Regions from separate parts of the Staphylococcus sp. GW823-FHT05F06 genome, predicted to be linked through region 2. Evidence: riboswitches for the same ligand, from Rfam matches in the RefSeq annotation. Region 2 holds a riboswitch; the other holds the start of a gene.

Region 1 (4,293 bases), on a different contig from region 2:
AATCTCTCAAATCCTCATCAAAACCAAGAGCAAGATTTGCAGTAACTGTATCATAACCTTTTTCTATCAACTCATATGCGCGCAACTTATTAATTAACCCTATTCCTCTACCTTCTTGAGGTAAATAAATAATCATTCCACCATGTTCGTCAATATATTTCATTGACGCTTCAAGTTGTGCCCCGCAATCACATCTTTGACTATGAAAAATATCCCCAGTCAGACAAGCAGAATGCATACGTACATTAGGATTGCTTTTTAAATCTCCTTTAACAATAGCAACGATTTCTTCATCGCTATAATCCGTTGTAAATCCATACATATCAAAATGACCAAAATCTGTTGGCATCTTGACCTTTGCCTTAAGATTAACATTAAGTTCAACAGCCTTACGAAAAGCAACCAAACTTTTTATAGTAATCATTTTTAAATGGTGGCGTTCTTTAAATGACTGGAGATCTTCACCCTTAGCCATTGTCCCATCATCATTCATAATTTCGCAGATTACTCCAGCTGGTTGTGCTCCTGTTAACCGTGCCAAATCTACGGCAGCTTCAGTATGACCATTACGTGTTAACACACCATTCTCTTTTGCTATAAGTGGAAATAAGTGCCCCGGACGATGAAAATCTTCAGGATTAGTATTTTCATCTATGAGTGCTCTAGCCGTTTGTGTACGTTCATGTGCACTGATTCCTGTAGTAGTTTTATAATGATCAATGCTTACAGTAAAATGTGTGCCATAAATATCAGTGTTATTTTGCTCCATAGATTGTAGTTTTAATCTTTCAGCTATAGATTTATCAATTGGTGCACAAATCAGACCACGACCCTCTCTAGCCATAAAATTAATGGTATTATCATCCATCCATTCCGTAACAGCTACAAGATCTCCTTCATTTTCTCTATCTTCATCGTCAACTACAATAATGCTCTCTCCATTTCTTAAAGCCTCTATAGCCAACTCAATTGTATCGAATTGCATGTTATATTCCTCCTAAAAACCAAATGCTCTAAGCTTTTCTTCTGTTAACTGCGATTGATTTTGATTCATGATGTTTTCAACATATTTGAATAGTACGTCAGACTCCAAGTGCACTTTGTCGCCCACTTTTTTAGATGAAAGAATAGTAGATCGACGTGTTTCTGGTATAAGATGTATATCAAAAGTATAATCATGTAAATCAAATACAGTAAGACTAACTCCGTCTACAGTTATAGAACCTTGCTTTACCATTTGATTCAAAATGTTTTTAGTTGTTTTAATAGAAATAATTTTTGAGTTAGCAGTTTCATTGATTTTAGAAATTGTTCCAAGCTCATCAACATGACCTAACACGAAATGTCCACCAAATCTCCCACTTCCACTCATGGCTCTTTCGAGATTAACTTCTGTATTACGTTGAACACTTCCAAGATATGTTTTGTTTTCAGTCCCTTTGATGACTTGAACTGAAAAACTTGAGTCAGTGAAATCTATCACAGTTAAACATGCACCGTTAACACTTATTGAATCACCAATATGCATATCAACTAAAATGTTTTGTGCTTTAATTTCAAGCGTTCTTACTGATTGCTCAGAGCGAACTTGTTGTACAGTACCTATTTCTTCAATGATACCTGTAAACATAGACATTCACTTCTTTCGTAATTTCAATTTTAAATTTTGATTAATTAACTTGGAATCAACAATTTCAAATTGAGTTGCTTCAGGCAAATCAATGACCTCGTCAGTCTTATAAAATTGATGTTTGCCAGAACCACCAATTAATTTCGGGGCTATATATAAAATGAGTTCATTTAGATGTTTGGATTGGAGAAATTGAGATGTAATATTTGGGCCTGCCTCGACTAGCAGTTTCCCAATACCTCTTTGATATAAGTCTTGTAATATTGTCGTTGTATCACAATTACTTATATTTATTATTTTAATAAAACTTTTATTTGTTTTTAATTTTTCATTTTCAGTGTAAATCCATATCTCCGATGCAGTATCTTTAAATATTTGTTGATTAAAATCGAGTTGACCTTTCTTAGAAAGAATAACTCGAATCGGATGCTTTCCATCAGGAACCCTGGTTGTATACAATGGATTGTCTGCTTCAATGGTTCTACGCCCAGTAATAACTGCATCATGCTCATGTCTTAATTGATAAACATCTTCTTTAACTTCTTTGTTTGTTATCCACTTACTTTCATTAAAGTCTGTTGCTTGTTTACCATCTAAACTAGATGAGACCTTTACAGTTACTTCTGGAACTTCGTTTCTTTTAGCAGTAAAAAAGTCACGGTATAATGCAGCTGCATTTTCATTATATTGAAATTCAACCTCTATACCAGCTTCTCTCAGAATCTCGTCACCCTTACTTACTAAAGTAGTATCTTTAACAGCATAGATGACCTTAGATATGCCCGCTTCAATGATTTTATCCACACAAGGTGGCGTTGAACCATGGTGTGTACAAGGTTCTAATGAAACGTATATGGTAGCACCTTGGGTATTTAAACCTGCCATTTCAATAGCCTGTACTTCGGCATGTTTATCTCCCTTTTTTAAATGTGCACCTAAACCTACAATCCTACCGTTTTTAACAACAACGGATCCTACTGGTGGATTAACACCTGTTTGTCCATTTACCATTTTTGCTAATTGAATAGCATCATCCATAAATCTACTCAATTGATCACCTCAAAAAAACCTTATACCTATACTGTAGGCATAAGGAGATATCTATATCTTTAAATAAGCCTATTAGCATACTTAAAATTGCACATAAGTATACAATACGCTTATCATAACTACACGAATTTGTGTAAGTCGATAATTCAACTTCTTTCTCCCATCCAGACTCTAACTGTCGGCTCTAGATTCACACTAGATCAGCCACTAACATCAAAAACAATATTAGTGGGTCGCAGGCTCAATTTACTGCCGGTTGGGAATTTCACCCTGCCCCGAAAGAAATATATGAAATTGTTATGATTAATTGAGTCCAGTAGTTCTTCACTACATTGTAAATCTTACTATATTTAAATTTAAAATACAATTTTATAGCTTACTTTATTAAATGATTTTATGAGAATATATTAAACTCACAAACACGCTTAATGCATATTACTTATTTCTATTTTCCTGTGTTATATATAATTGAGATACTGTATCAACAACTTGATTAACAATCATCTTTACGCCATTTCTAAGTTTATTGACACCGTTGGTCATTTGTCCAATTGCAATCACATTTTTTAAGGTTCCATATCTAGGGCTTATGACTTGATTTGTTTCTGGGATAATTTGAATGCCACCCATAGGATGACGTTGAACAATTTGTCTATTTTCTAAGTTTAAAATTAATTGATCATCCTCATCTAATTGAGAAAGATGTGTTTTAGAGCCCGTTGCATTAATAACGATGTCAAACAACTCATAATTTTGCGTAGTGTCGTTATACTTCAACATAAATTGATTATTTTTATGGACTATGTCTTCTAGCCCTTTCTTAATGACAAGTTCATTATTCTGTATTAACTTGATAAGTAAACGAGCTGTTCTAGGAGGCATTGGATTAGAATTTAACTGAATAATTTTAGTGTATTTACGATTAAAAGTTTCTTGATCTTTAACGCTCAAACTATTCCAAATCCAGTTTAAATTTTCTTTTAAATGTTCAATGATACTTTGGAATATCCCCATTTCTTCTTCATGATTTAAATCATACTCCAAGTCTTTGACATGGTTTCCGGTTCTACGATAAATAAGTTTTTTAAAATCTATTCCATAATCTTCACATTCTTTTAAAAATAATGAAACTACTTTTTCTAATGGTACATTACCAAAGTGATTTTTCATAATTCCATTAAATCGTGATTTAGTTAAATGCGTAAACTGAATTTTAGTCATTTTCCCTCTAACACTTGGCAATGCTGCAGAACGACTTGTCATAGTAATGGGTAAAGATGGATGATGTGCAGCTACATATCTCACAGCATCTAAACTAGCCAACCCTGTTCCAATAATCACGATTCGATCTGAATCTTTAACATTATCAAGTGTATGATATGTAGGATACGGCGTTTGTATATAGCCTTTAGTTCCCTTCAAATCATAAGGGTCATGGTAACTAAAAGTTCCAAAAGTTAAAAATAAATAATCGTATTCACGCCATTCTTTTTCATCATCACATGTACATACATGATATTTTAAATCTGTGTCATCAACATCGGATTGTGTAAAAATTTCTTGTACTTTATCATTGATAATAGTTAAATTATCAAATTGGTCATTATAATAAG
Region 2 (4,293 bases):
TATACATTTCTAGAATATGATCTTCAATTGTGTTAAGTTTTACATTTTGTAATTGAGCAATTTCTTTTAAATTGAGACCAGATTTTAACTTTTGATAGCTTAAGTATGTATTTGTTAGTAATGGTGAAAGAATGATAGCTTGAGAAAGTATTGGATATTTCGTTGAATCTTTTAATTGATTCAATATGTCAATCAGTTCATTCATTTCTCGTTCAAATAATTCTGATTGTGGTATACTCTCAATTAAACTTATTTGTTGTCTAGTATACATGGATTCCTCATATCCTTGTAAATAATAATGAAGAAATGTATGGTTATATTTATTATTTAAATTCTCAAATAATAAATATATTTCGTCTATAGTATTTGATACTTGATTTGATTCAATGACCTGATGATAAAGTTGTTTAACCCTTTGTTGGATATAGGTATTTTGAACGATTGGAATAAATGTATTTGACTCCTTGCGTGTATGAGATAACGTTTGGATAAGTAATTGTATGCAACTAAAGGTTTGAGTGAGACTATCATAAGTGTATTGTGGATGTATTTTTACTTGAATTGATTTTTTAAAATCATCCTTTTGGAGTATAAATTGCTCAAAAGTTGAATACTTTAAGTTAGGTAAACTATGATATAATGACAAAAGTTGTTGGCTTGACGCATCGAAAAACGTTTGGTGTGACTTCTTGCCTGTTAAAATATTATAGATACTTTTATTGGTTTTGTAGTTAAATGCATGACTCATAGCGTATGATAGTATATTGTACAAATTAAACCCTCACTCTATAAAACGAATAAATTGAAATGTAATCTATCGATGTCTACAATTGTATTTATAATACTAGTGTAGCATTTTTATCAAAGGAGGCGAATAAATATGGCAAAATATACAATCGTTGATATGGATACATGTATAGCATGCGGTGCTTGCGGTGCAGCTGCTCCAGATATATATGATTACGATGATGAAGGTATTGCATACGTAATCCTTGACGATAACCAAGGTACTGCTGAAGTGCCTGAAGAGTTATATGAAGATATGGAAGATGCGCTAGAAGGTTGTCCTACTGACTCAATCAAAATTGAAGACGAACCATTTGATGGTGACGCACTGAAATTTGAATAATATATGATTCTTAGAATACATAAAAATTAATCTAAATGATTTATTACTATTTATAGTATACAATTTGTATGAGAATTAATTTTTAAGGTAACTAGCCATAAACAATAAAATAATCAGCTATTAGATGAATTGATCCCCAAATGAATTGTTTAATATGATTCATTTGGGGTTGTTTATTAGGAACTAATGATGACATTTTATATGGCTCTTTAAAACCAGTGTTCTATTTGATAAGAAATTTAAAAACATAATACCTTAAAACGTTACGCTCACTATTGTTAAATTTTTTATGAGTTACACTTTCTTTATATCTTCAGTAATAGTATAAAGATAAAGACAATGTCCAATTTTGAATATGAACATTGTCTTTATAATAGATAAATAAAAAAGGTTTTAAATGTTTTTTATTTGATGATATGTCTTAATCTTCTAAATAACAGCACAAATATAATGGAAATGATTATGCCTTTAATTAAATTAAAAGGTATGACTCCAGACACAATAACAATTTTTACGTTATTAAGCACATCACCTAAATTAAATATCATTCCATATAATGGAAGTAACACAAAATAATTTAAGATGCTCAAAACAATAGTCATAACGATTGTACCTGTAATTAATCCATAAATTAAAGAACGATTATTTTTTCTTTTTCTATAAACATAGTATGATGATAGCAAAAAGCTGACGCCTGCTAAAAAGTTAGCTACTGGTCCAACAGGATCCCCTATATTGAATAGAAAATTTAAAATATTTTTGATGAGTGCAACGATAATCCCAGCAATAGGACTTAAGAGGAATGTTGCTAATAACGTCGGTACATCACTAAAATCGAGAGTTAGATACGGTGGTATAAATGGCAATGGAAACTTGATGAAAGTTAACACAAACGCTACCGCACTTAACATACTAATTGTAATCAAACGTTTGTTTTGTTGCATATATAATTTTCTCCTTCCATTCATCTTACTTAGAAAAGGAGGAAATTTGAACAACAAAAAACCTCCATCTTCTCCCATCCAGACTATACTGTCGGCTTCAGACTCTCACTGAATCAAGACAAAGCAAAAATTAATACGTTGTCGTCGCAGGCTTAGATTACTGCCGGTTGGGAATTACACCCTACCCCGAAGATGAATATATCAATTTTATTTTAAATTTATATTACATGATTAGTTTTAAAAACTCAATATTTCTGCTTACGGTTAATATAATGTTTTGACATTAATAACAAAATATGAAATCAATATATAACATGAATTTAAGTTTTAACACATAAAATATTTACAAATAAATAAATAGGCTTTATTGATTCTGAAATTATGTCTTTAAACTTGTAGAAGTTATTCAAATAAAATGATAATTAAATTTATGTTCAATTTAGTTATCTACTGATTATATACAAAAAAACGCCTGAGACATCACTCTGAGTCGCAGGCGTTTTTCATATATTATTTTTGATGTATTGCGTTATAATTTCTCTGTTTTCAAAAGAATCATTGAAACTGACAATTTATGATACTTTTCAGTTTCTAACTAATTTGTTTTGATTTAGGTAGTCTAATAATAAATGAAGTACCTTTGCCTAATTCGCTCTCAACATCAATACGTCCCCCGTGTTCTTCAATAATCATTTTACAAATGAAAAGTCCTAATCCGGTGCCTTGCTTACCTCTTTTTCGAGCAGCGTCCACTTTATAAAAACGGTCAAATACTTGTTTCAGATGTTCCGGTGCTATACCAGTGCCTGTATCAGTTATTGTTAAAATATTGAAATCTGAATCTTCATCAATAGAAATCTTTATAGAATCACCAGCTTGTGTATATCTTGTTGCGTTATCAATTAAATTAGTTAACACTTGGTCCATTCTATCCATATCATAGTTCCATAATTGTTCGTCATTATTAGAATCAAACGTCATTGTTAAACCTAATTCTTCACTTTGCATGCGATATTTAGACTCCATTTTATCAAGAAGGTGTTGAATAGGTTGTAATTCCTTCTCAACTGATAATCCTTCAGCATCCATACGAGCTACATTTAGTAATTCATTGACTAAACGATTAAGTCGCTTAGATTCATCTAAAACGATTGCTAATGAGTCACGTATTTCATCTGGTTCGGTAACTATACCGTCTACTATGGACTCAGTGTAACCCTGTAATAAAGAGATTGGCGTACGTAATTCATGTGATACATTTGCTATAAAATCTTTTTTCATTTGATCAAGATTATGTTCATTTGTCATATCACGGATGACCATGACAATACCACTTCTACCATTTGTTTGAATTCTATCTATATAACTGGAGATAAATACATAGTACCTTGTATTAATTTCTAATTCTAAATACTCATTCTGTTGTGATTCAAATGTTGCTTCAATTTGCTGTTCAATAGATTCTTTTGAAAAATCATCAATGTGACGCATAATATCATCAGCCATCTTGTTTGACAATATGATTTCACGTTGATTATTAATGCCTAGAACGCCTTCTACCATAGAGTTTAATAATGTATCTCTTATATTCTTAGATGAAGAAATTGCTTTGATATGTTCTTGAATTTCTACGTTCATGTTGTTAAATGCACGTGATAAATCACCTATTTCATCTTTAGTAGCGACAGTTGAAATTTGACTATAATCCCCTTCAGAAACTTTTTGTGCTTGTGTTTTTAATTGACGTAAGGGTTTCGTTATTCTATTAGATAAAAAGAATGCAAATATTGTGCTTGCTATAGTAAATATAATAGCAGTTATTAATATAATAATTGTAATAGCATTATTTGTATCTTCGATAGATTTCAAATCTTTATATATAAAAACACCACTATAATGACTTTGAGCACCTTTTTGAGCTTTCATTGGGTATCCTAGCAAAAGATAAGATTGAGAATTACCTTTATTTTTTATTGTAATATTTTGAGTTTCATACTCACCTTCTTTAAACACTTTTTTAAATTTAGTACTCTTTTTTATTTCATTAAACATTTGTTTTTTAGTGTCTTTATACGATGAGTCTGGTTTCTCGCTCATGTCTTTCATAATAATGAGGCCACCCGGTCCATCACCATCAATGAGTGTTTGGCTATTTTGGATAGCTAATGTTTTGTTATGAGACTTCTCAACAAGTGAACTAATTCTTTTGGCATCTTCTTT

Evidence for each region. A riboswitch is a leader RNA that binds a small molecule or an ion and turns the genes downstream of it on or off. The one in region 2 is predicted to bind FMN.
Region 1: it holds a riboswitch for FMN, as region 2 does, so the genes downstream of both, ribD (bifunctional diaminohydroxyphosphoribosylaminopyrimidine deaminase/5-amino-6-(5-phosphoribosylamino)uracil reductase RibD) here and AC1Q7N_RS02570 (ECF transporter S component) in region 2, are expected to answer to the same signal.

The regions. Positions count from the first base shown of each region.
Region 1 covers NZ_JBXAHW010000013.1:6,138-10,430, reverse strand. Annotated here, with positions in the region: gene ribB (3,4-dihydroxy-2-butanone-4-phosphate synthase) at 1-985, opposite strand, end outside; gene AC1Q7N_RS08995 (riboflavin synthase) at 998-1,630, opposite strand; gene ribD (bifunctional diaminohydroxyphosphoribosylaminopyrimidine deaminase/5-amino-6-(5-phosphoribosylamino)uracil reductase RibD) at 1,637-2,680, opposite strand; FMN riboswitch at 2,829-2,967, opposite strand; gene AC1Q7N_RS08985 (FAD/NAD(P)-binding protein) at 3,116-4,293, opposite strand, start outside.
Region 2 covers NZ_JBXAHW010000002.1:209,778-214,070, reverse strand. Annotated here, with positions in the region: gene AC1Q7N_RS02580 (YpbB family protein) at 1-772, opposite strand, end outside; gene AC1Q7N_RS02575 (ferredoxin) at 881-1,129, shown strand; gene AC1Q7N_RS02570 (ECF transporter S component) at 1,534-2,073, opposite strand; FMN riboswitch at 2,136-2,271, opposite strand; gene AC1Q7N_RS02565 (ATP-binding protein) at 2,665-4,293, opposite strand, start outside.